Regions from separate parts of the Peribacillus sp. NPDC101480 genome, predicted to be linked through region 1. Evidence: riboswitches for the same ligand, from Rfam matches in the RefSeq annotation. Region 1 holds a riboswitch; each other region holds the start of a gene.
What was found. Region 1 has a riboswitch for cyclic di-AMP ahead of ACQKMF_RS20750 (TrkH family potassium uptake protein). Riboswitches for the same ligand answer to the same signal wherever they lie in the genome.
Positions count from the first base shown of each region.

Region 2: it holds a riboswitch for cyclic di-AMP, as region 1 does, so the genes downstream of both, ACQKMF_RS00910 (APC family permease) here and ACQKMF_RS20750 (TrkH family potassium uptake protein) in region 1, are expected to answer to the same signal.
Region 3: it holds a riboswitch for cyclic di-AMP, as region 1 does, so the genes downstream of both, ACQKMF_RS26050 (cation:dicarboxylate symporter family transporter) here and ACQKMF_RS20750 (TrkH family potassium uptake protein) in region 1, are expected to answer to the same signal.

Region 1 is NZ_JBNNSB010000006.1:316,294-326,826, forward strand. It holds gene ACQKMF_RS20745 (potassium channel family protein) at 1-417, opposite strand, end outside; gene ACQKMF_RS20750 (TrkH family potassium uptake protein) at 441-1,766, opposite strand; cyclic di-AMP (ydaO/yuaA leader) riboswitch at 1,919-2,061, opposite strand; gene ACQKMF_RS20755 (hypothetical protein) at 2,393-2,584, shown strand; gene ACQKMF_RS20760 (TetR/AcrR family transcriptional regulator C-terminal domain-containing protein) at 2,797-3,396, opposite strand; gene ACQKMF_RS20765 (ABC transporter ATP-binding protein) at 3,514-4,239, shown strand; gene ACQKMF_RS20770 (ABC transporter permease) at 4,236-5,252, shown strand; gene ACQKMF_RS20775 (VanZ family protein) at 5,904-6,512, shown strand; gene ACQKMF_RS20780 (aminoacyl-histidine dipeptidase) at 6,552-8,018, shown strand; gene ACQKMF_RS20785 (GntR family transcriptional regulator) at 8,743-9,441, shown strand; gene ACQKMF_RS20790 (hypothetical protein) at 9,792-10,313, shown strand; gene ACQKMF_RS20795 (TetR/AcrR family transcriptional regulator) at 10,349-10,533, opposite strand, start outside.
Region 2 is NZ_JBNNSB010000001.1:162,934-173,466, forward strand. It holds gene ACQKMF_RS00870 (amino acid permease) at 391-1,722, opposite strand; gene ACQKMF_RS00875 (hypothetical protein) at 2,211-2,384, opposite strand; gene ACQKMF_RS00880 (cytochrome P450) at 2,476-3,870, opposite strand; gene ACQKMF_RS00885 (hypothetical protein) at 4,068-4,208, opposite strand; gene galU (UTP--glucose-1-phosphate uridylyltransferase GalU) at 4,431-5,291, opposite strand; gene ACQKMF_RS00895 (DUF6044 family protein) at 5,460-7,133, shown strand; gene ACQKMF_RS00900 (glycosyltransferase family 2 protein) at 7,149-8,171, shown strand; gene ACQKMF_RS00905 (GtrA family protein) at 8,131-8,586, shown strand; cyclic di-AMP (ydaO/yuaA leader) riboswitch at 8,933-9,079, shown strand; gene ACQKMF_RS00910 (APC family permease) at 9,218-10,533, shown strand, end outside.
Region 3 is NZ_JBNNSB010000016.1:6,161-16,693, reverse strand. It holds gene ACQKMF_RS26080 (PP2C family protein-serine/threonine phosphatase) at 215-1,366, shown strand; gene ACQKMF_RS26075 (UDP-N-acetylmuramoyl-tripeptide--D-alanyl-D-alanine ligase) at 1,416-2,798, opposite strand; gene ACQKMF_RS26070 (D-alanine--D-alanine ligase) at 2,951-4,033, opposite strand; gene ACQKMF_RS26065 (hypothetical protein) at 4,157-4,288, opposite strand; gene ACQKMF_RS26060 (hypothetical protein) at 4,417-5,199, opposite strand; gene ACQKMF_RS26055 (class I SAM-dependent methyltransferase) at 5,414-6,046, shown strand; gene ACQKMF_RS26050 (cation:dicarboxylate symporter family transporter) at 6,217-7,476, opposite strand; cyclic di-AMP (ydaO/yuaA leader) riboswitch at 7,649-7,796, opposite strand; gene ACQKMF_RS26045 (efflux RND transporter periplasmic adaptor subunit) at 7,998-9,257, opposite strand; gene ACQKMF_RS26040 (hypothetical protein) at 9,272-9,934, opposite strand; gene ACQKMF_RS26035 (diacylglycerol/lipid kinase family protein) at 10,065-10,533, opposite strand, start outside.

The DNA of each region.
Region 1 (10,533 bases):
CAGCATGTTAGGGGAAAGAAGCTGATTCGCGACCCGTTCCCCCATATCCCTCTCAGGATAGATCACCCAGTCGGCACCAATCTTAGTAAGCACCTGACCGTGATTTTTATTAAGTGCTTTGGCAATGACCTTTTTGACCCCAAGCTCTTTTAAAAGCAAGGTAGTTAAAATGCTCGATTGCATGTCATTTCCGATGGCTACGATGACACAATCGAAATTACGGATTCCGATTGCTTTCAATGTCTCTTCTTCGGTCGTATCCGCCATGACTGCATGGGTAACGTTCAGTTCCGCATTCTCGACTCTTTCCTCGTTCACATCAATACCCAAAACCTCTTGGCCTGCCGTATATAATCTATGGGCCACACTGGTTCCAAATCTGCCTAAACCTATCACGGCGTATTGTCGTTTTCCCATCTTTTACGCTCCTTCATTCATTATTAACCAATCATGATTTTCCCTTTTGGACGTCGGAATGGATCTGGCTTGCGCCTCGTGGCGATAGCAAAGGCAAAAGTCAAAGGACCAACACGTCCTGCAAACATCGTGAAAATGATGAGCATCCGGCCGACCGGTGATAATTCCGGGGTCAAACCCATTGAAAGTCCCACGGTGGCGAAAGCTGAAGTGGCTTCGAACAAAATCATCAAAAAGTCAGTTCCGCTTTCAGTGATGGTCAGCAGAATGGAGATGAGTGAAACCATGAATACGCCAATGAATGTAACGGATAATGCTTTAAAAATCGTTTCATTCACAATGCGGTGACGGAATAATACCACATCACCCTTTCCTTTAATCTGTGACCAAACGGTACCGACAAGCGTCGCCAATGTAGTCGTTTTAATCCCGCCGCCAGTCGATCCGGGTGATGCCCCGACGAACATCAGAAAAATGATGAGCAGTAATGTTGGTTGAGTTAAATCAGGGATATTCAGCGTATTGGAGCCTGCCGTCCTTGGTGATACCGATTGAAATAATGATGACAGCGTTTTACCCATGAAAGATAAAGGCTGCAATGTCTTGGCATTGCCGAACTCGAATAGAAAGATTAAAATTGCTCCGGCAATCGTAAGGGTTAAGCTAGTCGCTAGAACGATCTTCGTATGTACTGATAAACGATGGGTATTCCGATATTCATATAGTTCATTCATTACGATAAAACCTATTCCTCCAAACGTGATGAGGAAGGCGACGGTAAGGGTTACGAATGGATCCGATACATATGGGGTCAAACTCCTGAATTCCCCCATTAAATCGAAGCCGGCATTATTGAAATTCGAGATGGAATGAAAAACCCCGTAATAGACCGCTTTAACGATTGGCATGTCAAAAGAAAAGCGAATCGATAAGATAAGTGCACCCATGCCTTCAATGATGGCCGTGAAAATTAAAAGCCGTTTCACTAATCTGACTACACCCGCCATGGATAGATTATTTAACGACTCCTGCAGAACTAACCTGCCTTTTAAAGAAATCTTTTTGCCTAAAAGGAAAAAGATAAACGTCGCAAATGTCATGAACCCTAAGCCGCCTACCTGAATCAGTGTTAAGATGACCAACTCACCAAAAGTGGTGAAGGTCGATCCCGTATCCACAACGACCAGTCCTGTTACACATGTAGCGGAAGTCGAGGTGAATAAAGCATCCAGAAAAGAAAGACCATGACCATTTTCTGTGGAAATCGGCAGGGTCAATAAATAGGCCCCGATAAGTATCAGGATGGCAAAGCCAAGTACAAGTATTTTTGGCGGATCCAATTTTGTCATTCTCAAATGATCATCCCTACTGTATGACTTTTAATCATCAATCTGCTTTTCGAATCTTTTTAAAGGCATAATAAAAAGACCTGCGAAAACATCGAATAGCTGTATTGCCACAAAAAGCGTGCAAAAAAAGCTCCCGAAATAGGCGGTCTTATGACCTCCTTCGCTTTAGCCGACGAAGTTAGCTGACGGGTAGGATGGCGAAAGAGCTGATCTCATCCCTTCTGCAAGGCAGAATTAACCCCAAATGATTGGGTCCTCCGTACTCAATTTCCATGAGTTTTGGCCGAAATGCATTAAATTGATAAACGTATTCTACTCCCATCATTTAGCAGTTGTAAACCCCTAAATCGTAAAAAAATATTTCTTTAACAAAACTGAAAATTTACGTTTTATTTACATTTAGAAAACGTATTGACAAATATTAGTTAGCACATTATGATAGGTTCGATTAATCCAATTATGATAACCGGCATCGATGTACTTTATTCAATAATTTCAAGCAGAACATGCGATGCCAATCAAAATTTTCTAACATATATTTTATGTTTCTTTTGTAAATGATAAAGAAAAAAGCATTGCATTTGTATTTAAAGATTCAAGACATTTTATTAAAAAGGCGGGCAATTATGGAGAAGACGTTCAATAGATATGTTATTAATGCTACAGGCAAGGGTGGCCAGACATATTTAACACAATGCCAGGATAAAGATGCACTAAGGAAATGGATAGCCGATCATGAGGATCAAATCATCATGGATGAGTTAAGGATAACGGATAAGAAAAAGAATCCGTTCTTAAAATTGTTTTCCCTAAGGTAAATCAACTGCATCCAACATTCATTAGCGGTATTCAATTATTTATTCCCTGTGTTCTATCCGGAATGCTGAGCGAAAAATCCATATCTTGTTTTGCTTTGAAACTCATTTATTATAATGAGTTTTTTTGCGTTGGTTATTTAGAGGCAAAAGCGAAGGAAAAAATGTAATCCGATTTAAAGGCATGTTGATGGAACCTGCCTTTAATGAATCGTTCATTGGATGAATGTGCGCAATTGGCTGATGAAGTTCAAGATTTGAAAATGGATTTTCGCCATTTCTTCCGCCGTTTGTTTTTCACAGTTCTCTAGCCACTCAGTAATCACCCCTAAAATCGCCGATGTCAGGAATGCGTGCATATACATGCGGAATGCTTCATCTTTAGCTGCTGGATGCAGGCTGATCAAACGCTCCAACAGTATTTCACCGAATACTCGCTTTATTTTTTTGGCAAAAGAGGGATCGCCCTGATCACCAAGAATGGCCCTTAATGCGTTGGCATGTTCACTGATGAATTGAAAAATAGCTACGAAAGGCGGGTAAAGTTGGTGTTGATGAAGAGCCAAAAAAGCTTCTTTCGGCAAAATGGCAGTAATGCGGGTTTGAAGTTCATTTAACAATTCCTGCTGTAAGTGATCCATCAATTCATATTTATCTGTGTAATGCAAATAGAATGTGCCCCGATTAATGTTGGCACGCTCTGCAATTTTCTTCACTGATACATGTGAGAACCCCTCTGCTTCAACGAGTGCAATAAAATGATGTTGTATCTGCTTTTTCGTCTTTTGTACCATATCCTCATGAATCGATGCCATGGAATGTCTCCTTCACTAAACATTTTTCCAAATGTGTTGATTGTATTAGAACGAATGCTACCTTAGAATGATGATACACTCAACACCGTGTTAATTAAAGAGGGAGGATGTGTGTGCATGAAAAATGCGATTTCCATTGAAGGGATTGCTAAGGGTTTTCATCAGAAAAAGGTCATTCAGCCATTAAGCCTGAATATTGAAAAAAACGGAATTTTTGGCTTATTAGGTCCATCCGGATGCGGAAAGACCACCTTGATTAAAATGATTGTCGGATTGATTAAGCCTGATGCGGGTAAAGTCACGGTTCTGGATCATGAAGTGCCAAATGAAGCACTGTTAACGGATGTCGGCTATATGGCACAGTCCGATGCTTTATATACAGAACTGACGGGAGCTGAAAATCTCGAATTTTTTGCGAAACTATACCGTTTTTCGAAAAAGGAACGAAGGGAACGCATTCAATATGCAGCTGAAATCGTACAGCTGACTAATGATTTGAGCGTTCGGGTTGCGCATTATTCCGGGGGAATGAAACGCCGTCTGTCACTGGCGGTTGCACTCATCCAAAATCCGGAGATTCTCATTTTGGATGAACCGACAGTAGGAATAGACCCTTTGCTGAAACAATCGATTTGGGAGGAACTTGAGCGTTTAAGAAATGAAGATGATAAGACGATCATCATCACGACGCATGTGATGGATGAAGCGGAACGATGCGATAAACTGGCGATGCTGCGTGAAGGTGAAATCATCGCGGCAGGAACCCCTGCTGCTTTAAAAACACAATTTGCCGTGGAAACGCTTGATGATGTTTTTTTAAGGATTGGAGGCGGCTTAAAATGAGAATTGCCTCTCTTGTTACTCGAATTACTCAGCAGATGCGCCGGGATCGAAGGACGCTTGCTTTATTCTTCCTAGCTCCTTTGCTCATTTTAACGCTCATGTATTTTATTTTCGATACAGAAGCAAGTGATTTGAAAATCGTTGTTACAGGCAGTGATGAAACGATCGTTAAAGCATTGAAAAAAGCGGATTTTCAAGTGTCGGCTGCTGAGGAATTCTCACAGGAAAAGATGATTGAAAAGAATGCGGATGGCTGGCTGCATGTTGAAAATGGGAAAATGAAACTCACACTTTTGAACGACGAACCGACCCGGGCAAAAGCCGTTCAAATGCAAATGATGCAAGGCTTGCAAGGGAATGAAAAAAACACTACTTCAATTGAGGAGAAATATGTTTACGGAGATGCCAACACAAAGGGTTTTGATACCTTCAGTCCGATGCTCGTCAGCTTTTTCGTTTTCTTCTTTGTATTTTTAATAGCGGGGATTGCGCTTTTGAAGGAGCGTACAAGTGGTACTTTGGAACGGCTGCTTGCCACCCCGATTAAAAGATACGAAATCGTAGCGGGCTATGTGATCGGATATGGCTTATTTGCTCTAATTCAAACCATAATTGTCGTACTATATGCTGTCAATGTATTGGATATCGTCCTTGTTGGCTCCATTTGGCTCGTTTTATTGACGAATATACTGGTCGCGCTCGTTGCATTATCGCTTGGTACATTGCTATCGAGTTTCGCGACATCTGAATTCCAAATGGTACAATTCATTCCGCTGGTCATCGTGCCTCAAGTCTTCTTTACAGGGATTTTCCCATTGGATGGCATGTCAGACTGGCTCCAAAAAATCGGCAAGATCATGCCTCTCTATTACGCATCGGATGCCATGAACGGCATTATGTACAAAGGCTTCACGTTCAATGAGATTTCACTGGATCTGCTCATTCTCCTGGCCTTTGCCGTCGTCTTTATCACCATCAATATCATTAGTTTAAAAAAATACCGAGCACTATAATGAGGATTAAATACCAATCCTTGCTAATATGATTACATCTGAATAACGTAAAACAAAGCCGGATTCCTGGATCGTGAGGGGCCGGCTTTTTGTTTTTTGGAAGAAGATCGAATTATTCCACACAACAGTCGAATTATCCGAGTAAGGTCGAATAAACCCGCACATCGGTCGAATTATCCGGATGTAGGTCGAATAAATCCGTACATCGGTCGAATTATCCGGGTGTAGGTCGAATAAACCCGCACATCGGTCGGATTATCCGGGTGTAGGTCGAATAAACCCACACATCGGTCGAATTATCCGGATGTAGGTCGAATAAACCCACACATCGGTCGGATTATCCGGGTGTAGGTCGAATAAACCCACACATCGGTCGAATTATCCGGATGTAGGTCGAATAAACCCACACATCGGTCGAATTATCCGGATGTAGGTCGAATAAACCCACACATCGGTCGGATTATCCGGATGTAGGTCGAATAAACCCACACATCGAATGAATTATCGGGGATGAAGGACGAAATATCCTTCCGATAGGTTGATTCATTCTAAAAAGCTTCCCTTTGAAGTAGTTTGTTGACGGGCTGTTAAAGTTGTCCTAGGATATAAGGATATGAGTTGATTTGGAAAGAAATAGAAAGGGGGAGTTATATGTCTCTAAAATCGGTCATGCTTTCCCTTTTGCTGTCGCAAGCAATGTATTTGTGCGGTTTACCTTTTTTTCTTCAGCTTCTATTATATTTGAATCCTTTGGTAATCATGGTTGTCTGGTGTTGTATACTTCTTTTCGTTTCGTTTGCGGTTCTTTATTTTCGAGGTGAAACGGTCAGAATTCCGCGCTCTATATGGCAGTCAGCATTGTTTAGTTACAGTTTATCATTATTGGTTTTGCTGTTCTTTCGGCCGGAAGGGCAGGTATATTCGTATAATTTGATTCCTTTTTCTACGATTCTTTCATATTTATCGAACGAAATGAACTGGCTTGTGTCATTTTATAACCTTAGCGCCAATGTAGGGCTGTTCATTCCATTCGGCCTGTATTTGTTGTCAAGGGAAGGGAAAGAGCCCTCAGCTAAAAGGAAATTTCTATATCCATTACTTTCGATTTCAGTCATCGAAATCTGTCAGTTTGTTTTTCGGCGCGGAAGTTTGGATGTCGATGACCTGATCCTGAATATGATTGGTGTTTACCTGGGGTACATTCTGCATCCTTTGTTCAAGAAAGTCGTAGTGCTCCGTTCTGGAAAAGTAAAAGCATGAGAGGCAATACAATTATGTTAAATGAAAGGGTGTATTTTCATGTATAGCACGTTAGAAGAATTATCGAGACATCCTGTGTTTCATTATTTTGCAGCGATTTCCAAAATCCCGAGAGGATCGGCTAACGAAAAAGCGATCAGTGACTATTTGGTTCGCTTCGCTAAGGATAGGAACCTGGAGGTGATCCAGGATGAGGCGCTGAATGTGATTATCAAAAAGCCTGCCACAACTGGATATGAAAATGCACCTACCGTCATTATCCAGGGGCATATGGATATGGTTTGCGAAAAGAACAAGGGAACGCTTCATGATTTTGAGAAGGATCCGCTTCAATTAAGGATTGTGGGAGACATGTTGTATGCAACGGATACAACATTGGGGGCGGATAATGGAATTGCCGTTGCTTATGCTTTGGCATTATTGGATGCGAATAATATTCCGCATCCCTCTCTTGAAATAGTCATAACGACTGAAGAAGAAACGACAATGAACGGTGCACTTGCCGTGGATCCGGCTCACTTCAAGGGAAAATTGATGATCAATATTGATTCGGAGGAAGATGGAAAGCTGCTGGTTAGCTCTGCTGGAGGAATACGAGTTCGGCAAATCCTGCAAATCGGATGGGAATCGGTTTCAAATGTTGAAGCTGTATCTTATAATATCAGGATTAAAGGGTTGAAGGGCGGACACTCCGGTATGTCCATCCATAAGGAAAGAGGGAACTCCAATAAACTTTTGGGCAGAGTATTACATGAATTAACGACAGACTTTCCTTGCTTCATACAGCAAATGAACGGGGGCTTGAAAGGGAATGCGATTCCTCGTGAAGCAGAGGCGACTGTACTGATTTCTGTAGAAGATGTTCAGAAGATAACGGTGAGACTCCAGAAATGGGAGGATACTTTTAAAAATGAACTGCAATCTTCTGACCCTGAGGTATCGATTAGATTTGAAAAGATCGAAACGATTTCTTCAAACGTTTTTTCCAAAGAGACGGTGACTAAAGCCATTACCTCCTTACTGGTAATCCCGCATGGCGTTCAAGGTATGAGTATGGGAATAGAAGGATTAGTGGAAAGTTCGACGAATCTAGGGGTCGTTACAACAAATGAAGCGGAAATGATATTCGAAAGTGAAATCAGGAGTTCGGTCAAAAGCATCAAATATAATATGGTCACGCAGGCAAAGGTGATTGCCGACATGCTTGGGTGCAAGCTATTGATTGATGCGGATTATCCGGAATGGCCCTATAATCCTGATTCGAAACTCAAGAAATTATTTGAAGAGACATACAAAGAAAAATATCATGAGGATATTGAAATCATCGCTGTGCATGCAGGGATCGAGTGTGGGGTATTCATAGATAAGATACCAGGGCTGGATACTGTTTCAATCGGACCGGATATGTTTTCCGTACATACACCTGAAGAACACTTAAGCATCCCTTCGACCATAAACAACTGGGAATATTTTGTTTACACATTAGAACGGATGAAAGATCTATAAACAATGTTTGGGCAACGGCAATATGGCATTCAATAGATTTGGAGACATCCTATCGTTAATCGATTGGATGTCTCTTTTTTTGAGGGCAGCAGCCGGCGGCAAGGGAGTGGGCCTCTGAAATCAGCTGCAATCTTTTCTTGAAAAAATTGTAGACTGGTCTCATCCCGAATTATGTTTAAAGTTTATCCTTTAAGTTTTTTTCTGTAATTCTTATTGGATTGAAAAAATTTGCGACACTCCTGCCGAATAAATGGCTAGCCGGGACCCCGCAGACGCTTGCGCCAAGGAGGCTTGGCGGACAGTCGGCGGAAAGGGAGCGGATTTCTGAAATCAACTGCAATCTTTTCTTGAAAAAATTGTAGACTGGCCTCATCCCGAATTATGTTTAAAACTAGTTTATCCTTTAAGTTTTTTTCTGTAATTCTTATTGGATTGAAGAAATTTGCGACACTCCTGCCGAATAACTGGCTAGCCGAGACCCCGCAGACGCTTGCGCCAAGGAGGCTTGGCAGACAGTCGGCGGAAAGGGAGCGGATTTCTGAAATCAACTCGAATCTTTTTTTAGAAAAAACTCCAGGTAAACTGGCTTTTCATCGAATTTTTGTCTACATTCTGAAAGAAACAGAGGTTTCTTTACAATCGTTATAAAATAAACTATTGTAAAGAAAACCTATCATTAATTATTGTTCGAAATCATTATGTATAGAGGAAGGTATATGGAAATATGGGTGTAAAGTATAGAATGGTCGTAGAACAAATGGAGAAAGAAATATTAGAAGGAAAATATACATTAAATACAAAGTTACCTACTGAAGAAGAGTTGATGAAGAAGTTCGATGTCAGCAGGAATACCATAAGAAAAGCAATCAACATATTGGTTGAGCAGGGTTATATCTATCAAGTGCAAGGAAGCGGCATATTCCTAAGGGAATTTTCCAGACCGGGCTGCATTTCGATGAGGGATATGGGTGGCTTAACCAAAGTGTTTCCAAATGATGAAATGAAAAGTAAAGTGTTGAAGTTAGAATTAATTGAAGCCGATGAAAAATTGGCCAAGCAAATGAAATGCAATGTGAAAACCAAAATCTATAACCTCAAACGGGTTAGATATTTAAATGGTGAACCCATTGTAATAGAAGAGTCCTTTTTCAATAAAGATATCATTCCAATCATAAATAAAGAAATCGCAAATGGTTCCATTTATGAATATATAGTCGAGGATCTGAAGTTGAATATTGGTTTTGCAGATAAAATCATTTCGTGTGAAAAACTAAATGACGATGATGCCAAGCTTTTGGACTTGCAGCCAGGTGATCCGACATTAATAGTTGAAAGTACGGTCTTTTTAAAAGCGGGAGCCGTTTTTGATTTATCAATCGAGAAATATAATTACACTTCAGCCAAATTATTAACATTGACTTAATGAGGGCAGGAAATTCTTTCAGGATATTAAAAGATTCCAGAGATATGATCGATTAACGATAAACAGATTATAATATCAAATAATATTCAAACAAAGAGCGACTGCATTAATTAGCAATCGCTCTTATTATTTATTTTAGTTTTACTTGATCTATTATTAGTGATACATATATTCCTGCCCAAGTACCGGAAATTTCATTAAGCAGAACAGAACTTATAGCGGAATTAATGAAACGGAAAGCTTTGTTTTTCGTATATTAAATATATGGGGTTAAAATTCAAGAAGCAAAGATTAATAGATTGAGGACATTTGCATTCTTATCAATCAATGTATTGGAAATGGGGAATCTTATGCAAAAAAGGGTGAAAAGAAAATTATTTCATTTATATACAGGAGAATTGATGGCAACTGTGATTTTTGCTGTACTGTGGGTTTCGTTTCTGGTGCAGCATGATTGGACTGATTCCTACTTAACTTCATTTTCATCTGTGTATGCGTTCGTCCTACTGGAATTTATTTTACTTCAAGGAAGTTTATATTGGTTTCTTAAATGGAAACGCGCTAAAGAAAACCATTACGCCCATTTACCTTATACGCAATTACGGATTTTTCTATTCTTTAAAAGATTAAACCTTTTCCTTATTGCCCTAGGAATAGCAGCCTTTTTTTATCAATTAAATGCATTTGAATCAGGAGTATTTTGGTTTTCGTTTCTTTATGTTTTCGCCATCATCGAGCATATTAATTATTATCACTTCAGGCTTTCCTATCAAAGTCCAGAGGAAATGAGAGAATTCATTCGTCAAAGAGGTTTAAGGAAATCCATTTTGGCAAAGGAATTGAATAAGCTTAATAAGATTTATTCGGTGTGAATGGGAGATATCGATTCACACCGTTTTTTCTTAAATCATTTCTCTTTTTCCCCAACGATCCCATAAAACAAAATCTTCATAATATCCTCAGTCAAAGGCAGGATGCTTTGATAAACCTCTTCCCGTTGGATATATTCATTCATTGCTTTTATATAAAATAAAATCGCTTCATTAGATAAGTTCGGATCAACATATCCTTGTTCCTTCCCCTGGTTAAACA
Region 2 (10,533 bases), on a different contig from region 1:
GTTGAAAATGGAGCAAACGAGTATTTTAAATCCAAATTTGTTTCCTTTTATTCTTCAGAAAAAAATTTCAGAAATCCGCTCCCTTTCAGCCGACTGCTTGCCATGCCTCATCAAAGCAAGCATCTAGCGGGGTCTCGACTAGCCAGTTATTCAAAATTCTTCAATCCAAGTGGGTTTCATCCAAAACTCGTAACCCAAGTTTGTTTAAAATCATTGTGAGGGGTGAGACCATTTCAATTGATGGAACCGCCAGTTGGTCCATAGTTTTAAAAAAACATTCCAATCGACGTTCAAATTGTACTAGCACTAAAAAGACTGAAGGCAAACTCGACTTTCTTCGAGTTTGCCTTCAGTCTGAAATCCCCATTAAAGTCAGGGAGGATAATATTTCTATTTTTTTTGTTTGACAATAAAGGAAAGAAGGATAAATATCACTAACGTGACAAGACATACTGTAGTCCCAATGATGTTTTGCTTATTAAAGATAAATGCCAAAAAGATAATGCTTAATGCCGTGATGGCTAATATAGTTGTATATGGGTACCATTTTACCCGGAAACCTGGTTTGCCAATGTATTGCTTACGCAGCTTCAATTGCGCTGAACAAATACTGATCCATAATAATAAAACTGTGAATCCAGGAATGGCCATAAGGTAGCTTAAAATCAGGTCGGGGTACAAATAGGATAAAAACACACCAGCCAATATGCATAATGTAGTTAAAAATATACCATTAAGCGGGATACCCTTTTTTGTTGTTTTTAAAAATGCCTTAGGCGCTTCCCCATTATGGGAAAGAGTGAACAGTGTCCTTGAAGTAGCGTATATACCTGAATTTGCAGCTGATAAGACAGCGGTTAAAAGAACGAAATTCATGATATCGGCGGCTCCGGGAAGACCCGATAAGCTGAAAACCTGAACGAAAGGACTTACCTCAGTGCTTACTTGGTTCCAAGGTATTACCCCGCAAATAATAAATATCGGCAAGACATAGAAAAGAATCACCCGCCATACTGTTCCTTTAATGATTTTTGGTATGACTCGCTGACTATCTTTTGTTTCCGTAACGGCTACACCAATTAATTCTGCGCCACCATATGAAAACATTACCACTAAAAGTGCACTTAACATTCCGTCAATTCCTTTTGGGAAAAAACCACCATGTTCCGTGTAATTAGAAAATGAAGCAGTACTAGGAAAAAGTCCTAGCATGATCAAAGCTCCTAAAATAATAAAGGCAATCAAGGTTATTATTTTAATTCCTGCGAACCAAAATTCGAGTTCTCCATAGTATTTTACTTGAAACAAATTAATTCCTATAATTACTGAAGCGCAAAGTATACTTAACAGCCATAATGGTACTGTAGGAAACCAATATTGTAGAAAGCTTCCGGCTGCGACTATCTCTACAATGATCACGATAATCCAGTTAAACCAATAGAGCCAACCGACTATGAAGGATAGTTGAAACCCAAAAGCTTTATTAATGAGATGCTGTACGTTCAAATTAGGAAAAGCGGTTGCCATCTCTCCTAATGCGGCCATTACAATAAATAACAATAGCCCCCCTATTAAATAGGCTATTACAACACTTGGACCTGCCATATTTAATGTATCGGAACTCCCCTTAAAAATCCCTGTTCCTATCATTCCGGCTAGAGCAATGAACTGGACATGCCTCGGCAATAGGCCCTTTTTTAAATCTTGATGAGTCTTCTCCATTTTATTCATGCCTTTCCTTTTAATAAAATAGTCTATAAGTAAAACTAGGAAGTTCTTCTTTTATTGAACGCTTTCACGTACTAAAGTACAATATCAATATATCATGAATCGGAAAAATGTCAATTTAGGCAGGTGAACTGGAATAGATTCCTAATCAGCAAAACAGGAATAGTTTTTATTATCTAAAAGTATTTGGATTCTATGAAATAAATCAAAGGAAAAATTAACAAATCGGCGTAAGGCACTATAATGAAATAAATACATATTGTAAAGAGAGAAAAATAATTCTGTTTAATCGCAGTATTTCTGACATTTTGTTGGTAGTGAATAAGATGATGTAATCAGTTCAAGTCCTTCCATAAATATGAGGTTGTGATGGCGGTTTTGGATTTGGGGTTATGGAACATACTGCTGAATAACAAAAAACCGACCTTGAATGGTCGGTTTTTCTTTTAATATAAGGTACGAAGCGGGAGAAGCTAACGAGACTATCCGTTTTCATTTAAAAAGGGGAGAAGGGGCGGCTGTAGGTGTTCGGTTTCTTGTATCGGGTCAATTTCGCTTAGAAATTCCAAATAACCGGAATATACCTGCGAGGCCATCCCTAAATAGTGCAATTCAGTGTGGATGATTCCCTTCCGTGGTGAATGGAGCATATACATTTTTTCATCCCTCCTTTCCAAAAGAATAGGCAAGCCTGTTATAGGCGGTAATCGAACCAATGAAATGTTATGTTTATATGAGATTTTCACTTTAAAAATTGGATGCGCCAGGTTCGAAGGCTTCTGAATCTCTTTCTTCTATCACCATGCGCAGTCCACTCTTAGGTCTGAGTGTAAGGGATGGAAGGGGGGTTACTTCATGATGATCATGTGCAAGCTTTATCCTATACCGCTTTGCAATGCAGGCCAGGACAAACACCGCTTCCATCATCGCAAAATGATTGCCGATACAAACCCGCGGCCCTCCGCCAAACGGAAAGTAAGCGAACGCAGGCAGGCTTTTCATGAAGTTATTTTCAAATCTTTCAGGAATAAATGATTCCGGTTGATCAAAATACTCTGGATCATGCTGCATCACATAAGAACTTATTAGAATCATATCGCCTTTTTTAAAGCGATATCCTCCTATTACGACATCCTCCGTCACATCACGGGATAGGATATACAGTGGCGGGTACAGGCGAAGTGTTTCATGAATGATATTTTGAGTGTATGGTAATTTCATGAAGTCTTCAGGCTTGGGTGTCCGGTGACCGATTATGCTATTCACTTCACTGAAAAGCTTGACTTGAATTTCTGGATGCTTCGAAATTGCGTACAGTGCCCAGGAAAGAGCATTTGCTGTCGTTTCATGACCAGCAAGGAAAATAGTCATCAATTCATCACGGACCTGATGGCTTGTCATACCCAATCCGTCGTCGGCATCACGTGCGTCCATCAGGATCCCAAGCATGTCTTCATGCTTTACTGTGTCGTTCTTCCGTTTTTCAATAATGCCGTAAATCACTTTATCAAGTCTTTGTATCGCCTTTTTATATTCACGGTTGATTTTGGTAGGTACCCATAATGGCATACGGAAAATCTTTCTCATCCTTTTGACTGTAATTCTCAAAGCGGTTTCCAGCGGTTTTCCAACAATTTCATACCCATCCTTGAATTCCATGCTGAACATCGTCTTGCTGATTATCCCGAGAGTGATGTCCATCATATCCTTCGTTATGATCCGTTCTTCATCATGTTGCCAAGTTGATATATAATCCATTGTGGTATCAATCATATCCTTGGCGTATTGGCTAATATGATTCTTTTTGAAAGAGGGTTGGATAAGCCTTCTCTGTCGCATATGAAAGTCTTTTTCGCTTGTAAGCAGACCTTCACCGATAAGCGGTTTTAAAACATTGAAGTCCTTGGATTTGATGAAGGATTTTTGTTTTGTTACGAGTATTTGTTTTATTAAATCAGGATTTAAAACGTGATAAACATTTTGGAATGGGCCCAAACGGAATTTAGCGACTTCTCCATATTCCTTGGCCAATCGGGTCAGAAAACCAATGGGATCTGCTTGAAACTCCTTTGTATGTCCGGAAATCACCCTTCCTTTTGGAACCTTTGGAGAAGTGCGGAAGACATCATCAGCGTGGCTCAATGTGGTTTTTCCCCTTTCTTTAAAATAATTACATGTAATCATTCTATGAGGATCAGTTAAATTGGTTTGGACAAGTCGTTAAAGAAAGGGCGGATAATTCTATGGGAGTAATAAGGTTATATAAGAAGCCATAAAAAAACTCTGGCTGAATAGAGCCAGAGTTTTTCATGAAAGCTTTAGATTTGATGATGTGGGATTTACCTTCTTTCTTCATCGTCCCTATGTTGGAAGCGATCATTTTTTTCTTTAATGGGCCCGCCAAATTCTGCATTGATTTCCTTTACCACTTGATCTAGGAATTCATCTGATATTATTGGATTATTAGTTTTTTTATGCATGTACAATCCTTTCTGGATATCGTTGTTTGGATAAATAATGAAGTATACGTTATCAACATAACCTCACTTTTAATAAATTATTCTTTCTTTGTCCAACATTTTCACTTGCATTTACATTTCACGGAAGCATTTATAAAAGACTGTTATATCTAGTTTAGTGATGATGGTATGTGGAAATAGCCCAATCACCTCTAGGTAATTGGGCGTGGGTTATATACTTGATTAAGGGAACAACTGCCTTAAATATGTTATTAGCTGATCACGAAGTTCAGGTCGTTTCATGGCGAAATCTATTGAAGCCTGAAGGAAGCCGAATTTATCGCCGACGTCATATCGATTTCCTTCGATGATATACGAATATAATGGTTCCTTTTCTAACAAAAGGTCTAAAGCTTCGGTAAGCTGGATCTCCCCCTTCCGGTCGGGCTGTACGGTTTCAAGGATTTCAAAAATCTCAGGTGATAAAATATATCGGCCAATAATCGCCTGTGTTGATGGTGCATCCTCCACTTTTGGCTTTTCCACTAAGTTTCTTACCAGAAATAAATCCTCATATCGTTCTTGGAAATTTACGATCCCATACTTGGAGACATCGGCAGGTGACACTTCCTTACATCCGATAATGCTCGCTTGAACCTTGTTATACCGTTCCATCAACTGCTTCAAAGCTGGAACCTGGCTATCCACGATATCATCCCCTAACAGGACGGCAAAAGGTTCGTTTCCGATAAAAGTTTTGGCACATAATACTGCATGCCCGAGACCTAAAGGTTCCTTTTGTCTTACATAGTGGATATCCACCATGTTGGAAATGTTCTCCACGATCTTAAGCAGCTCATTTTGACCTTTCATTTGCAGAAGCATTTCCAGTTCAATGGATTTATCGAAATGATCTTCAATTGCACGTTTGTTTTTACCCGTAACGATGATAATATCTGTAATCCCTGATTGAACCGCTTCCTCGATAATATATTGAATGGTCGGCTTATCGACAATCGGCAGCATTTCCTTTGGTTGAGCTTTCGTAGCAGGTAAAAATCGTGTTCCTAAACCGGCTGCTGGAATCACCGCTTTCTTTATCATAGCCCAGCCCCTTTTTAAGGTTCTTTTATATGCTTTTAGTTCTACCCTTCATTTTATGTGGCCATTGGTTGACCTATATCAAAATAGGTTAAAATAAATTCCTGAAAAAGAATAGATTTACCTTTGAAGCAAATATTATGGATATATGAATTTGGTCAAGAGGTGTATATGTTGCCAATTGAAAAACAAGAGAGAACACAAATCCTTTTTGCCTTACTCGTCATTGTTTTATATCTTTCTCCTTTATTCATCCTTGGAGAAAATGCGCATATTCGCGTACATGATAATTTGGACTCCAACATTGCCTGGTATAAAGTCCTTTCAGAAAGCGGTGAGTTATTCGGTGCGATAGACGCCAAAATTCCCCAGATCATGAATGGTCTGCCCCGAAATGCCTTTGGCAGTGAGTTCAGTATTATCGTGTGGCTTTACGCACTTTTTCCGACAATGGTTGCATATGCAATAAGCCAGGCATTAACAAGATTTATTGCATTATTTGGTATGTATATCTTATTAAAGAAACATTTGGTTACAGGAAGCCAATCAGGTTGGATCAGGGTTGGAACATCCTTGGCCTTTGCCCTTACCCCATTTTGGCCGTCGGGAATGCTCAGTACACTTGGGATGCCGCTTGCACTTTGGGCTTTTTTGAATATTCGCAGCAAGGATCATTCGTGGAAGAATTATTTGGTCCTTACACTTTTGCCGCTTTATTCAAGCATCGTGCTTGGTTTTTTCTTTTTCCTTGTTGCAATGGGCTTTCTTTGGTTAACGGATGTGATCAGGAGAAAAGGGTGGAATATAACGTTTCTTCTTTCGATCGTGTATATGACCTTCATTTTTGGTTTGGTGGAGTATCGTTTGGTGTCTTCATTCATTTTTGATTCGGAGCCAAATAGCAGAGATGAATATTTTCACGCAAGGCTGCCGCTTGATTGGGTCATCAAGCTCACTTTCAAAAATTTCGTTCTTGGACACACGCATGTCATGACTGTACATGCGCTTATTATCCTGCCGATTACAGTCTTTGCTCTTTATATCATTCTGACCAAAAAACTGTGGCGACAGGAAAAGGTATATGTATTTTTATTCGGCTTGAACTTTATACTCTCAGCATGGTACGCATTCTGGTTTTATAAAGGCTGGGTTCCTTTGACGGAAAGGTTTCACACCCTGGATACCTTTAATTTTGCCAGATTTCACTTTTTAAGGCCGATGGTGATTTATTTGGGCTTTGCCCTCGCGATAAAAATCATTTGGGAACACAGCGATTATGCTAAGAAAACCCTTTCCATTTTCATCGCCGTCCAAATTATGATCTTAATGGGCTTCAATGAAGAAATCACTTACAATAAAAAACCATCTTTTAAAGAGTTCTATTCAGAAAGCCTTTTCCAGGAAATAAAAGATCATATTGACCTTCCACAGGAAGAGTATCGTGTTGCTAGCATTGGGCTGCATCCTGCAATCGCACAATTTAATGGATTTTACACGCTCGATAGCTATAACAATTTCTATCCGCTTTCTTACAAACATCAATTTCGTCAAATAATTGAAAACGAATTGGCTAAGAATAAAAACATCAGAATCTACTTTGATGAATGGGGAGGACGTTGTTACCTATTTACCGATGAGCTTGGGAAGCATTATATGTTCAAGAAAGGCTCGAAGAAAGAGCTGGAAAATTTGGATCTTAATATGGATGCCTTTAAAGGATTAGGTGGCAAATATATATTTTCTGCCATCCCAATCAACAACGCGAAGGAGAACGGATTGGTGCTAGATGGGGTTTTCACAAAGAAGGGAAGCAAATGGAAAATTCATTTATACAGAGTCATGTGAAAAGGGGGGAATAGAATGAATTCACCGATAGTAACGATTGTTGTACCTTGTTATAACGAAGAAAGCGTTTTGCAGGATACCATTTCCCAGCTTTGTGGATTGATGAGGGGATTAGTCGAAGAAAACGTTGTTTCTGGTCAAAGTAAAGTCCTGCTGGTTGATGATGGAAGCAAAGATCAAACTTGGAAGATCATTTATAAGGAAACGATCAATAATGAATTGGTTCGCGGGCTAAAGCTTTCCCGGAATGCAGGACATCAAAATGCACTCCTGGCAGGATTGTTTACAGCCAAGGAAGCCTCGGATTGTGTGATTTCCATTGATGCAGATTTACAGGATGATATTCAAGTCATCCCTGAATTCATTCGGAAATTCAATGAAGGATGTGAAATCGTATATGGTGTCCGCCAGAAAAGGGACCTTGATTCATTTTTTAAACGGACATCTGCAACTGGTTTTTATAAATTGATGAACAAGATGGGGGTTAACCTTGTCTATAATCATGCCGATTTCAGGCTGATGAGCAGAAGGGCGATCGCGGAGTTGGAACGATTTGATGAAACGAATCTCTTTTTAAGGGGGATTGTCCCGCTTATTGGGTTTAAGACGGATTCTGTTTATTATGACCGAAAAGAAAGATTGGCTGGGGAAACGAAATATCCATTTAAGAAGATGGTTGCTTTTGCGCTTGATGGCATTACTTCCTTTTCAGTTACACCGATCCGGCTTGTATTATGGCTAGGATGTCTTTCCTTTTTCATTAGCTTACTCTTTGGGTCTTACTTTTTATGGTTAAAGTTTTATGGGCAGACCGAAACTGGTTGGACCTCATTAATCACCTCCATATGGTTGATCGGCGGACTGCAGTTGATTGCTGTCGGCTTGATTGGGGAATATATCGGAAAAATCTATAATGAATCCAAACGCCGGCCTAAATATATTGTTGATCTTGATTTATTTAATCCGCTCGATTTAAAAAAACGGGAGCAACTAGATAATGAACGGAACAGTATTGAGAAACTATCTAAAACACACTAACTCCTTTATCCGCTTTTTATTGGTTGGGATAGTCAATACAGCGGTTGGACTTTCCATCATGCTTTTTCTTATGAATGTTCTTGAATTATCTTACTGGGTCTCCACCTTTTTCGGCAATGGAACGGGAGCAGTAACGAGTTTTCTTTTGAACAGGACTTTTACCTTTAAAAGTGATATAGAATGGCGGCGAGGAGTTGCCCGTTTCTTATGCGTCATCCTGATTTGTTATTCCGCCGCTTATTCTATAGGCCAAGCCATTGCGGAATCACTGGAAGGATCCGTCCATTTATCCATACAACAAAATTTGGCTGTTCTCATAGGAACAATCTTTTATACCGTGCTTAACTATATTGGCCAGAAATACTTTGTCTTTAAAAAAAGCAATCTGAGACCAATTCAAGAAGGAAGGAACTAATTAGGTGAATCAGTGGAATAGTGCCCCTATTGGACGGGAATAAAAGCGGAATTTGATATTTAATGCAAGTTTACCCTTTTAATGACGATCCGAGCTGGGGCAGATCTGGTTAATTCATCGCATTCTTCATGAAGGTGATTTTTTTCCTTTTCGGACCACCTTTTGTTCATATGCCCCTGGATTTTGACCTTTACTTACCTCCTTTCCTACCTTCGAATCATGTCATTGCATGACTTATGTTATATAAGCCAAGAACAAAACCTCACTTACAAAGAATTATTTATTTTTGAGCAAAATTTTCATTTACATTTCCATTTCACGGGAGTATGATAATCAACAGTTTCATATTTCTAAATCGCTTAAACCTTATGGTGCGGGGGACCCGTTATTGGGATTGTTTACAATCCAAGGGGTGAATCCTTTTTAAAAAGGTAGGGCTACTCTTAGGTCCGAATCCGACAGCTAACCTCGTAAGCGTTATATGAGAAGGAAGGTGGAGCTTGTTAGACAAAAAAATTGATGTCTACAGGTCTATTTAGCTATGACTTGTAGGCATTTTTATGTTTCGTCTAGTTTTTTGCTACAGCTGGGTAACATAAACTTATAAATTAACTATGGTGGTGAAATCTTGATGTTATCTTCTATAAAGAGGTTCTTGATTGGGAGACCTTTAAAGTCAAATGCACTTGGTGAACAAAAGCTTAACAAAACAAAGGCTTTGGCGATATTATCTTCTGATGCTTTGTCTTCGGTTGCATATGGGCCGGAGCAAATATTGATCGTCCTGATCACGGTCGGTGCTGCAGCATTCTGGTATTCCATCCCTATCGCGATCGGAGTATTGATCCTCTTAACTGCTTTGATTTTGTCTTATAGACAAATCATTTTCGCTTATCCGCATGGCGGGGGGGCCTATGTGGTTTCAAAAAACAATTTAGGAGTCAATCCAGGGCTGATAGCTGGAGGATCTTTATTGGTAGATTATATATTAACTGTGGCTGTAAGTGTCTCTGCAGGTACAGATGCAATCACGTCCGCTTTTCCTGGCCTGCATTCCTATAATGTCGTCATTGCCATCATATTCGTGATTCTACTTACAATCCTGAACCTTCGGGGGGTTACGGAGTCAGCCTCTGTTTTGGCCTATCCGGTGTACCTATTCGTTTTAGCCTTGTTCATCTTGATCGGTGTTGGAATTTACAAGATTTTAACAGGAGGAGTTTCACCTGAATTGCACACATCAATCGGGACTCCGGTAGCGGGCATCAGTTTATTTATACTGCTAAGAGCATTTGCATCAGGAAGCTCCGCCTTGACAGGAGTAGAAGCAATTTCCAATGCAATCCCGAACTTTAAAGATCCAGCCCCGAATAATGCTGCGAAAACTTTAATAGCGATGGGTTCATTGCTAGCTGTATTATTTTCAGGAATCGTATTCTTAGGCTATTATTTAAGCATTGTTCCCAGCGCAGAGGTAACTGTCGTCTCCCAGATTGCTGAAGAGATCTTTGGACGGAATTTCATGTATTTCTTCATTCAAGGTACGACTGCCCTGATCTTGATACTTGCGGCCAATACTGGCTATTCGGCTTTCCCTCTGCTTGCGGTAAATCTTGCGAAGGATAAATTCATACCAAGGGCGTTTACGATCAGAGGGGACCGATTAGGGTATTCCAATGGAATCATCATACTGGGACTTGCATCCATCATCTTGATTGTCGCATTTGAAGGACATACTGAAAATCTCATTCCGCTTTATGCAGTAGGGGTATTCATTCCATTTACGTTGTCCCAGACTGGCATGATCGTTAAATGGGTTCGCGAAAAGCCAAAAGGCTGGAAGATGAAATTAACCATAAATTCAATTGGTGCCATAATTAGCTTTATCGTCACGATGATATTCTTTTTAACCAAATTTACTCAGGTTTGGCCTGTTTTGATTTTTTT
Region 3 (10,533 bases), on a different contig from region 1:
CAAAACTTTTTCAGGAAGGATTAGTTTTAATGATAAACACCCTTCCACGGTTCCCCACGTTTGAAAAAGAAAGGACTTATCATGAATTACCATTGAATTTACAGGTATATGGAAGCATTTGATTTTTGAAAATTCCATCTTTTTGCTTAAAAATTATAGCAAATGAGTATAAATGCAGTATGATTGACCTATCAACAAAATAACGGGGGGTTATATGAACATATTCACAATAGATGTTCCTATATGTAAGGATATTGGTCGAATCTTAAAGAAAATGAACAAGAAAGTCACCTTTTTGGAGGATCCACATAATCAAAGTCATCTATTCAAGAATTCAACAGACATGATGAAATCATTATTTATTTTACCTTTACACCTATCAAAAGACTCTTGGCAGCAAACTTCTTTGTACGCTTTGGCTGAATCTCACGAAATCCCTATCTTATTCATTTACAAACGCACTTCAGGAATGGAGACCCCTCAGACCTTACCGGAAAATACCTTTTATGAAACCATGGCGGTCCCTGCCGATTCAGTGGAAGTCCGAATTAAATTAAAGTCACTCCGAAACATCAGCATGCAGCTGTTTTCGGCAAAAATGAAGGGACAAGAGCTTGAAATGATACACCAAAAATCAGCAAGGAGCCTGAGAATTGCAAAGGGCATTCAACTTTCAGGTTTACCTTTGTCGATCAACAAAGAAGATATAGAGGTCAAAGGCCTTTCCCAACCTTCAAGTGAACTGTCAGGAGATTTATTTTACTGGTCGGAGGTTGATGACAGGATATACGGCTTCATAATGATCGATGTATTGGAAGAGGGCATTCATACAGCACTTATAAACATGTCCATACGCACATTGATCCCCGACCTTATCAAACGTGTAAAAGACCCCATTTTCATAACAAAGGAACTGGAAAATCTAATGCGGGATTTATTTCAAGGAGTTAATCGGGAAAACAAAAACCAGGCTCGCATTACTGCCTTCATCGCATACGTGAATACAAAGGATCGGCTCATCGAATATGTGAATTACGGACTTCCTTCAGCTTTTTTGTATTCCCCATGCACCAACCAAATTCTCAATTTGAACGAAGGGGCCACCCCAAACGGACTGATTCCCGAATTGCCCATTAAAAAAATAGTCTTTCAGTATGAGCCAGGAAGCCGTTTCATCATCTATACAGATGGACTCTCTAAAACGCCCCTACCTTCCGCCATTGACCGATCTGACCATATCGAAAGGGAATTCATCGAAAATGTCCATCTCGATACACAAGACCTCCTTCAGGAGCTATTGGTCTCTAGGATGAGGCATTCAGTCATCAACGACGACATCTGCATTATTGCCGGGACACTTTTTTAAGCACGATAAAAGGGCCGTTTCAAAAAAGAAACGGCCTTATCCATGTTTTTTATTTTTGCAGAGCTTGAACGACTTCCTCCAGCTTCATGCCCCTGGAAGCTTTAACAAGTATGATGTCATTTTCCTGCGTAGACGATTTCAGTTCCTCTATAAGCTTCTGCTTATCTTGAAAAGGACGAACCTGCTCCGATGAAAACGCCTTGCTCGCTCCCTTGGCAATAAACTCGGCTAAAGGACCATATGTGAAGATCTTATCGATCCGCTCACTGGAAATCAATTCACCAATTTTCAAATGAAAGTCTTTTTCCTGTGGCCCTAACTCCAACATGTCTCCCAATACAAGTATCTTTTTTTCGAATCCAGATAAGCCCTCAACCAACTCCACCGCTGCCTTAACTGAAGTTGGGCTGGCATTATACGCATCATTGATGATTTTCTGCCCTTTCGCGCCCTCGACCAATTCCATCCTCATATTCGTTAATTGAATGGTCGACAGACCTTTACGGATCGCTGAATCATCCACATTGAATTCTTTAGCAACCAAGATTGCTGCCAACGCATTAAGAACATTATGATTGCCTAAAACGGGTATCTCATAATTGGTTTCCTTATTACCGCTTGCGATTGTAAACGTGGTACTGTCTGCACCTTGGCTAATGGTCTGTGGATATAAATCATTTTGTTCCGTGCGTCCAAAAGATATTACGTTTAAATCAGGAAAATCCTTTTTGATACGATCGCGGAGCAATGGTTCATCACCATGGTATATCAGCGTTCCATCTTTCGCCAAACCTTCGACAATTTCCAACTTCGCATTCGCGATTTCCTCGCGTGATCCTAAATCCAATAAGTGTGATTCACCGATATTGGTAATGATCGCTACATCAGGCTTTGCCATTTTGGATAAGAACTCGATTTCACCGCGGCTGCTCATTCCCATTTCCAACACAGCCGCTTCAGTATCCTCCGCCATGGAAAGCACTGTTAGTGGCAAACCTAAATGATTATTGAAGTTTCCACTTGTTTTATGAACTTTATAGGTAGTGGCCAGCAGCGCAGCCGTCATATCTTTCGTAGTCGTCTTACCGTTGCTGCCTGTTATCCCAATGACTTTTATATTCAACTCCTGACGGTAAGAACGAGCCAATTGCTGAAGTGCTTTCTCGGTATTTTCGACAATGATTATCGGTAAATCATTAGGAGGGTTCGGAACATCCCTTTGCCAAAAGGAAGCCGCAGCCCCTTGCGCTAAAGCCTGCTTGACATACTGATGGCCGTCAACCTGCTCACCCTTAAGCGGAATGAACAAACATCCTTCCTTAACCGTTCTTGAATCGATGGTAACCCCATTAATTCCTTTGGACTGGAATGGACTGATATCATTCAATCCCTCAGCCATTTCATGTACTTGTTTTAACGTTCTCTTTATCATTTTGTTCCTCCTACATTCATCGAACCGTTAATCGCTCTCCATTAACCAAACGAAGCAGAAACCAGTTTAAATCGCACCGGTTCCTGCTGATTGGAATCCATCAAATCAATGCTTGAAGGATTGTGAAGTTTACTGATACTTTACCTGCATGATCAAACTGTATATTTGATTTGTTGTTTTTCCTGATGACGTTCCAAAGCAAGTTTCACGAGTGTTTCAATTAACGCTGGATAGTCGACACCTGTGTGCTTCCACAATAACGGGAACATGCTGAAAGGAGTAAACCCAGGCATTGTATTCACTTCATTAATATAAATTTGCCCTTCATGCGTCAAGAAGAAATCTGCGCGAACCAGACCAGAGCAATCCAATGACTTAAAGGCAGTAATGGCCATTTCGGATAAAGCAGCATACTCGCTTTCGGTTATCTCCGCCGGAATGACCATCGCTGAATTACCGTCAACATATTTTGCTGAATAATCATAGAAGGAAAAATCTTTCTTAGGGATGATTTCGCCTGCCACTGAACAAGATGGATCATCATTACCAAGAATACCAAACTCGAGCTCACGAGCAACGACCCCTTCTTCAATGATGATCTTCCGATCGAATTGAAAAGCTTCCGCTACCGCTCTTTCCAGTTCATCAGCATCATTACATTTGCTGATACCGACACTGGAGCCTAAATTGGCAGGTTTGACAAAACAAGGGTAACCCAATTCATCCGCTACCTTTTTAATGGCACTTTCAGTATTCTTCTCCCATTCAGAACGAATGAACCAAGTATATTTGACTTGAGGAAGTCCCGCCTGGGCAAAAATGTTTTTCATGATGACCTTATCCATTCCTGCTGATGAAGCCAAAACGCCATTCCCTACATAAGGAAGGTTCAATAGTTCCAGCATCCCTTGCACGGTCCCATCTTCTCCATTCGGTCCGTGAAGCAATGGGAAAATCACGTCATACCCTGTTGATTCACTATTTTCATCAGTTGAATGTGCCTGCAAGGCAAGAGGCGAGCTAGATTTATCCGATGTAAATGTCAAAGCCTCCACACTCTCGGCAGGTCCTGTTAACTTCGGTCCATTAATCCATGAACCCTCTTTTGTTATGTAAATCGGATATATATCAAACTTTGCTAAATCGAGAGCTTTAATGACCGCTAAAGCCGTCTGCATAGAAACCTCATGCTCCGCAGATTTTCCACCATAAAGCAAACCAAGTTTAGTTTTCATGAGTTATTACCCTCCAATATTCTTTTAACCATGTTCATTGTATCACTTTACACTAAAATGGTTAAAGCGAAACTTCCATCATTGGCGCTTTTCCAATGATGGTTAGTTGAGCCAATCGGGCATTTACAGGCTGTTGACCCACCACATTTCTTTTTCATTACATTTGCCGCCGCTTCCCTTACAGCCTGTTAATGCGGGGTAAAGCGAAACTTCCATCATTGGCGCTTTTCCAATGATTACTATTAGGCGGAACACAGGTTAAAACCGCCACACCCTGCGCGCCGCCCTCTCTTATCTTTTATGCATGAGATGGTAAGTCTTACACCTGAAAAATTTCAAGAGTGTCAAATAATCCAAACCACGAACCTCGGAAGTTGGGATAATCAGGAGAATGATGTATTTTTAATAACGCTTTCCCATACCCTTTCTTTTCGATTGAAGGTAATAAAGGCATCTGGCTCCTTAATATCTCTATCTGAAAAGTCATCATGCATTTCATCCATGTTTAAATAATCCCCTACAACCCATGCCGGTATCTCAATCTTTGTTCTTGTATACTTAACATGCCGAAAGGAAAAAACGAGCCCCTCTGCCAGAATATGAGCCAAGGAAGCAATGATTTCTGCCGGAATCGCCGTCAGCTCTCTTTTCTTTCTGATTCCAAGCCAAGTCCTCTCTACTTTTAAAAGCTCCAGCTTTAGCGGAATCAGGCTTCCTAACATCATATAATATGTCGAAAGAGAACGAAAATAAATTTTATTGAACCAGCCATCATCCTGGGCAAGGTACACAAATTGATTATTCAATTTACGGAAAAATGGAGGATCCAGATGAGTTTTTGCATGCCCTAAATATAATAGTTCCGCTATTTCCCTTCCATCCAATTCATCCAACCCTTCTCTTTCTTCAAAATCGATCCAACAGAAATCTCCATATGCCCGGACATTTTCTTTAACGAGCTTCGCAATATCTTCAGATGAAGCACTCTCTAGCAGGACATTCAAATTGTATTCCCCGCCATTGAATTCATGTTTCAATAATAAGATGGAATCCAACGTATATGGCAGCGAATAGACGAATTCACGAAAATTGAGTCCATTAAAAAGGACAAACCGTTCAGAAGCCTGCATATACATATATAAGATATCATTGCTATCATTCTTCATAACCTGACCCCCTCCGAGCTCTTAATCAATAATATTATTTTACCAAACTTTTGGGTTTTCACGTAAGTTATATAACCCCCAATATTAATCATCATCAGCACCATGTGAATAATGCGAAACATGTACTCCATATTAACCCAAATGTTAAGGTACACACTCGACTAGCTCAAAGTATCCATATTATAGTAAGAATGAAGGATTGGAGGATTAAATCATGGATAAAATTGAAAAAGGTTTTATCATTAATTCTTTTCATGGAGCCGTTTCCGTCTATGCTGATGCAACTAAAAAAATAGGTCTGTGGCAATCAGAGAAATATGCATTCGAAAAATATTTAAATCAGGAAGATGCAATCCTTGATATCGGTTGCGGTACAGGAAGGACCACCTTCGCACTATATAAAAAAGGATTTCAAAATCTAACGGGAATCGACCTGACTCCTGCCATGCTTTATGAAGCCGAAAAAATAGCCCATGAATATAACCTGGACATACCCTTTATCCTTGGCGATGCAACCGACCTCCCTTTCAACGACTCATCATTCGATAAAGCAATCTTCGCTTTTAATGGTTTAATGCAAATTCCCCAGCGAAAAAACCGCACATTGGCTTTAAAAGAAATCAACCGTATTTTAAAACCTAAAGGGCTCTTCATTTTCACAACACATGACCGTGATAAAAACGAAAATTACCTGAACTTCTGGGAGCAAGAGGAAATGATTTGGTGTGTTGGTAAACAAGATGAGAGGCTTTATGAATTCGGGGATATTTTCACATCCGGAAAGACGCTTCAAGAAGATACTTACCTACATATCCCAACTAAACTTGAAGTACTTGAATGCCTGTAAGAAGCACGGTTCAAAGTTATCGAAAGCTTTTATCGAAGTGAATTATTCCATGAAAATGATGATGTCATCGCTTTCTCTTCCGATTGCCGCTTCTGGATCGTCCAAAAGTAAGAAAGCGCATTTTAATTCAAAAAAAATCCAGAGTGACATTTCACTCTGGATTTTTTGTATTAAGAAACTTGTTCTAATTCTTTTTTGGAAGGCGGGTTGAATTGACCTTCCCATTTAGAGATAACGATTGCCGCAAGTGAATTACCGATAACGTTTACTACTGTACGTCCCATATCAAGAATACGGTCAATACCGGCAATGAATGCTAGACCTTCAATAGGAATACCGACAGTTCCCAATGTCGCTAAAAGAACTACGAAAGATACACCTGGTACACCCGCAATCCCTTTGGATGTGATCATTAACACTAGCATTAGCGTAATTTGCTCATACATGCTTAAATCGATTCCGTACATTTGAGCGATGAAGATAGCTGCTAACGCTTGGTATAATGTAGAACCATCAAGGTTAAAAGAATATCCAGTCGGAATAACAAATGTAGCAATATGTTTCGGACATCCCGCTTTTTCCATTTTTTCCATGATCTTAGGAAGAACCGCTTCTGAACTTGCAGTAGAGAAAGCAAGAATCAATTCTTCTTTTAGAAGTTTAATCAACGTAAAGATATTGAATCCGACAAATTTCGCAATAAGACCAAGAATGACTATTACAAAGAAAATCATTGTTCCGTAAACAGAAAGCGCTAACTTTCCTAACGGAATTAAAGATTCCAAACCGAATTTGGAGATCGTCACACCGATTAGTGCAAATACACCGATAGGAGCGAATTTCATGACCATGTTAGTTAGGTAGAACATTCCTTCAGCTACACCTTGGAAGAAACGGAATACTGGTTTACCCTTTTCACCGATGGCCGCAATACTAAGTCCAAACAACACGGAGAAGAAAATGATCGCTAGCATATCGCCTTCTACCATGGCTTTAACTGGATTGGATGGCACAATGTGAACGATTGTATCTACGAACGATTCATGCTGCTTAGTTTCTGCTGTATCAACATAGGTAGAAATATCAGTTTGTTCTAGCTTGTCCATATTTACACCAACACCAGGCTGGATGATATTCGCTGAAATTAAACCAACAGCAATCGCTATCATAGTTACTACAACAAAGTATGATATTGATTTAGCTCCAAGTTTACCTACTGATTTTAAATCGCCTACACCTGCAACTGCAACGATAAGACTTGACACAATGATTGGTACTACAATCATTTTAATCATTCGTAGGAAAATGTCTCCGAATGGCTGTAAAAAGTTTTGGGCCGTCTCACTACCATAAAAAATGGCACCAACGATAATCCCTAAAATTAAACCAATGAAAATTTGGCTAGCTAAACTTAATTTGAATTTCTTCATTTACTTTCCTCACCTTCCATAAAGTCTTTGATGCAAAAACATTTTTGTCTCGGTAAGGGAAACAAGATACTAATAAAAGAAAGTAATTTTTCTTTTTTTGAAAAACTCTGTCTTTACGCCGAAAAAAAAGACACTTCATGTGTCGATTTCTTATTGGCGTGAATATTCACACATGTTCCCTTAAAGACGCTGACGAGGTTAGCTGTCGGGTTAGGAATTGGAAACACAAATGCCCTTTCATTTCTGAATTCACCCCTAGCGGATAAAATCCACAAAAATGGGTCCCCCGTTCTTGGAATAAGATTAAGCGAGTTAACTTATAATAAAATATTATACTAAAAATGATAATCTGTAAATATTTATTCGCATTAGTTCTAGAAAAAATCTTTAAATATGTCTGAATATTCTGCATTAGAGACTATTGTATCTATAATTACTCTTCCCGATTTTTAATAATATAAGTTATATTGATATATAATTAATCACTAATTTGACATCACCTCTCTTGATGAAAGAAGCGGTTATTTTTCCAATACGCCAAGTAACAGATATCTTACTTTTTCCCTAGAGGTGAATTTTTTATAAGTTGCTGCCTTCACTTTTCCAAATTGGATTGGGGTAATGAAATAAGAATGGTTCTTCGACACATCCGGCTCCATTAGAATGACGTCACCTACCGACGGTCCGTTTATGATTTCTTGCTTCCCTTCAGCCTTAAGCCCTTTTGTAATGTAATGTTTATCCACATAGCCATTTTTAGTCAATTTGTAAATATAAGGCTGTTTATGGTTTTTTATGGCTTCTATAGGAATGGAGGGTACACCGGCTTTCTCATTGGTTATTACAGTAAGATTCACTTTGGATCCCACCAACAAAGCTTCCGTTTCTTCACCTTCCGGTTCGATTAGTGCCTGAAATGGAAATCTGTTATCCTTTTTTAATGACGGCTCTTCAGCGGGATAGGAATGGATGCGACCTATCGTCCCTTTCAATGCCTTTTTTGAATCAGAGGAACTTGCTTTTATAGTCATGCCCACTTCAGCCTTTTTCATTTCCTCTTCAGAGAAATCCCCTTCAATTGCCATATTTGTTGAAACGATGGATATAATGGGATTATTCAGGTTTTTATTGATATTTTTAACTACACCATCAGCCTCACTCGTTGACACGATCGCACTGGACTGCTCCTCAATTGAAGTTATTTTAGCTTCAAGCATTTTCACTTTTTCATTCAAGCTGTTTTTTTCCAGTTCCTGCTTGTACATTTCTTGCTCAATGTTACTTTTAATAAGATCTGAGGAACTTGTTGTTATATCAATTTTCAAGTTTTTTTCCACAGATTCATCAATGGCTGCTTTTTCAGGATTACTGGTCATGGTCCCTTGATAGGACCTCAACTTCCCTATGTATTCCTCAATACCTGCAATTTCTCCCTCAGATGCCGTTTTCTCCGCTTCCAAGTTCGCTTTAAGAGCATCAAGTTCGGTCGTCGTATACTCAAACAACGAGGAGCCAGCCGTAATCTCATCGCCTTCTTTAACAAGGAATTTCTTAAAATCATTTTTCTTGGTGTCAAAATAGATATCATACTCTTCTACAGGTTTAATTACCCCATTTGTTTGAATAGTATCCGTAATTGTATCTTTTTTTACCTTAGTCCAGTTTTCAACGAAAACAGTTCGTTCCACTTTGCTTTCTTTTTTTTCAATAAGGTATAAGTTAACGGTTATTAAGACTATCGACGCAATGGAGACCGCTGCAATTTTCCATTTCCCGCTCATTCATTTCACCCGCCTTATACAAATACGCCTACTTGGATGTATGCTAAAAAGGCTTTAACAAACCATGTGGCCAGATAGAATAGAACAATCATTAAAAGGACCAAATAACTATTTCGTTCTGAAAACTCCTTTAAATAAAAATATTGCAGAGCAATAATAAGAAATTGAAAAATGGTGATTCCGCTGAAAAAGTGAATGAAATAATCATTTCTGAGAAAATACTGACTGATGATCCCCAATGAAAATGGATTGGCATCGCTGCCTATATCCATTAATACGAATAGAGGAATCAGTAATGTTTTTTCCACTAATTGCAAAACAAAAAGAATCATTTGAACGATGACTAATTTTATATATGGGATATCAGTAACGATCCAAAAGAATAGAGCTGATAAAAATATATATATGGAAGGGTCGATTATGCCTGTTATTATGTTGCCGCTCATAATCAGCAGCTTTGCTGCTTCGAATTCACCGGCACTCATTTTCGTGATTTCTTTGGAGAATGATTCTGAACCAATGCCAAAATATCCCCCAATGGCGAATACTATAAGACTAAGAAAATATAAAAATAGTAATTTCAATCCAAGCTTTGTGACTGCCTCTGCATTTTGAAGCTGATAACGACTCCGATGAGGCTCTAAAATGCCCTTTAACAATCTGACCTGGTACACCATATGTGGTCCTCCTGCAAAAATTGATATATCTTCATATATTTTATCTTATTTTGGAAACAATTGCAGAAATAAGGAATGAATATACAAAAAAAACACATAATCATTCCCATTCATATTTAATCCCACCATACTAATTTGGAGTTAATACTGACAAATGTCGGGCAAGGACTTTAATGCGTGCAGGGGTTCGTCTATAGTTCTCTCCATCCATATCCACATCAAGCGGCCTCTTGGTTTCAATGGTCAGGGTATTGGCATTTAAATAAGTCACCCCAGAGTCAGAGATCATATTTTGTGTCCATGAACGCTTCATCGCTATTATTTCTAAAAATGTACCAAGGCTTGCATTTTCCAAGATGGCAACACCGAAGAGTCCATCATCTGGACTAATCATGGGAAAGGGCAATAAATTGGTGCCGATAAAACAACCATTCAAAACCAAAATCATAACCGCTTCCCCTTCGATAACATTCCCATCATACTTTAGCTTATAGGAAAAGGGAGCATTCTCGCCAATTGTCCTTATAGCACTTAATAAATATCCTATCTTACCAAACCTGCTTTTTTCCTGCTCATCAATATTGCTTGATGCATCTGAA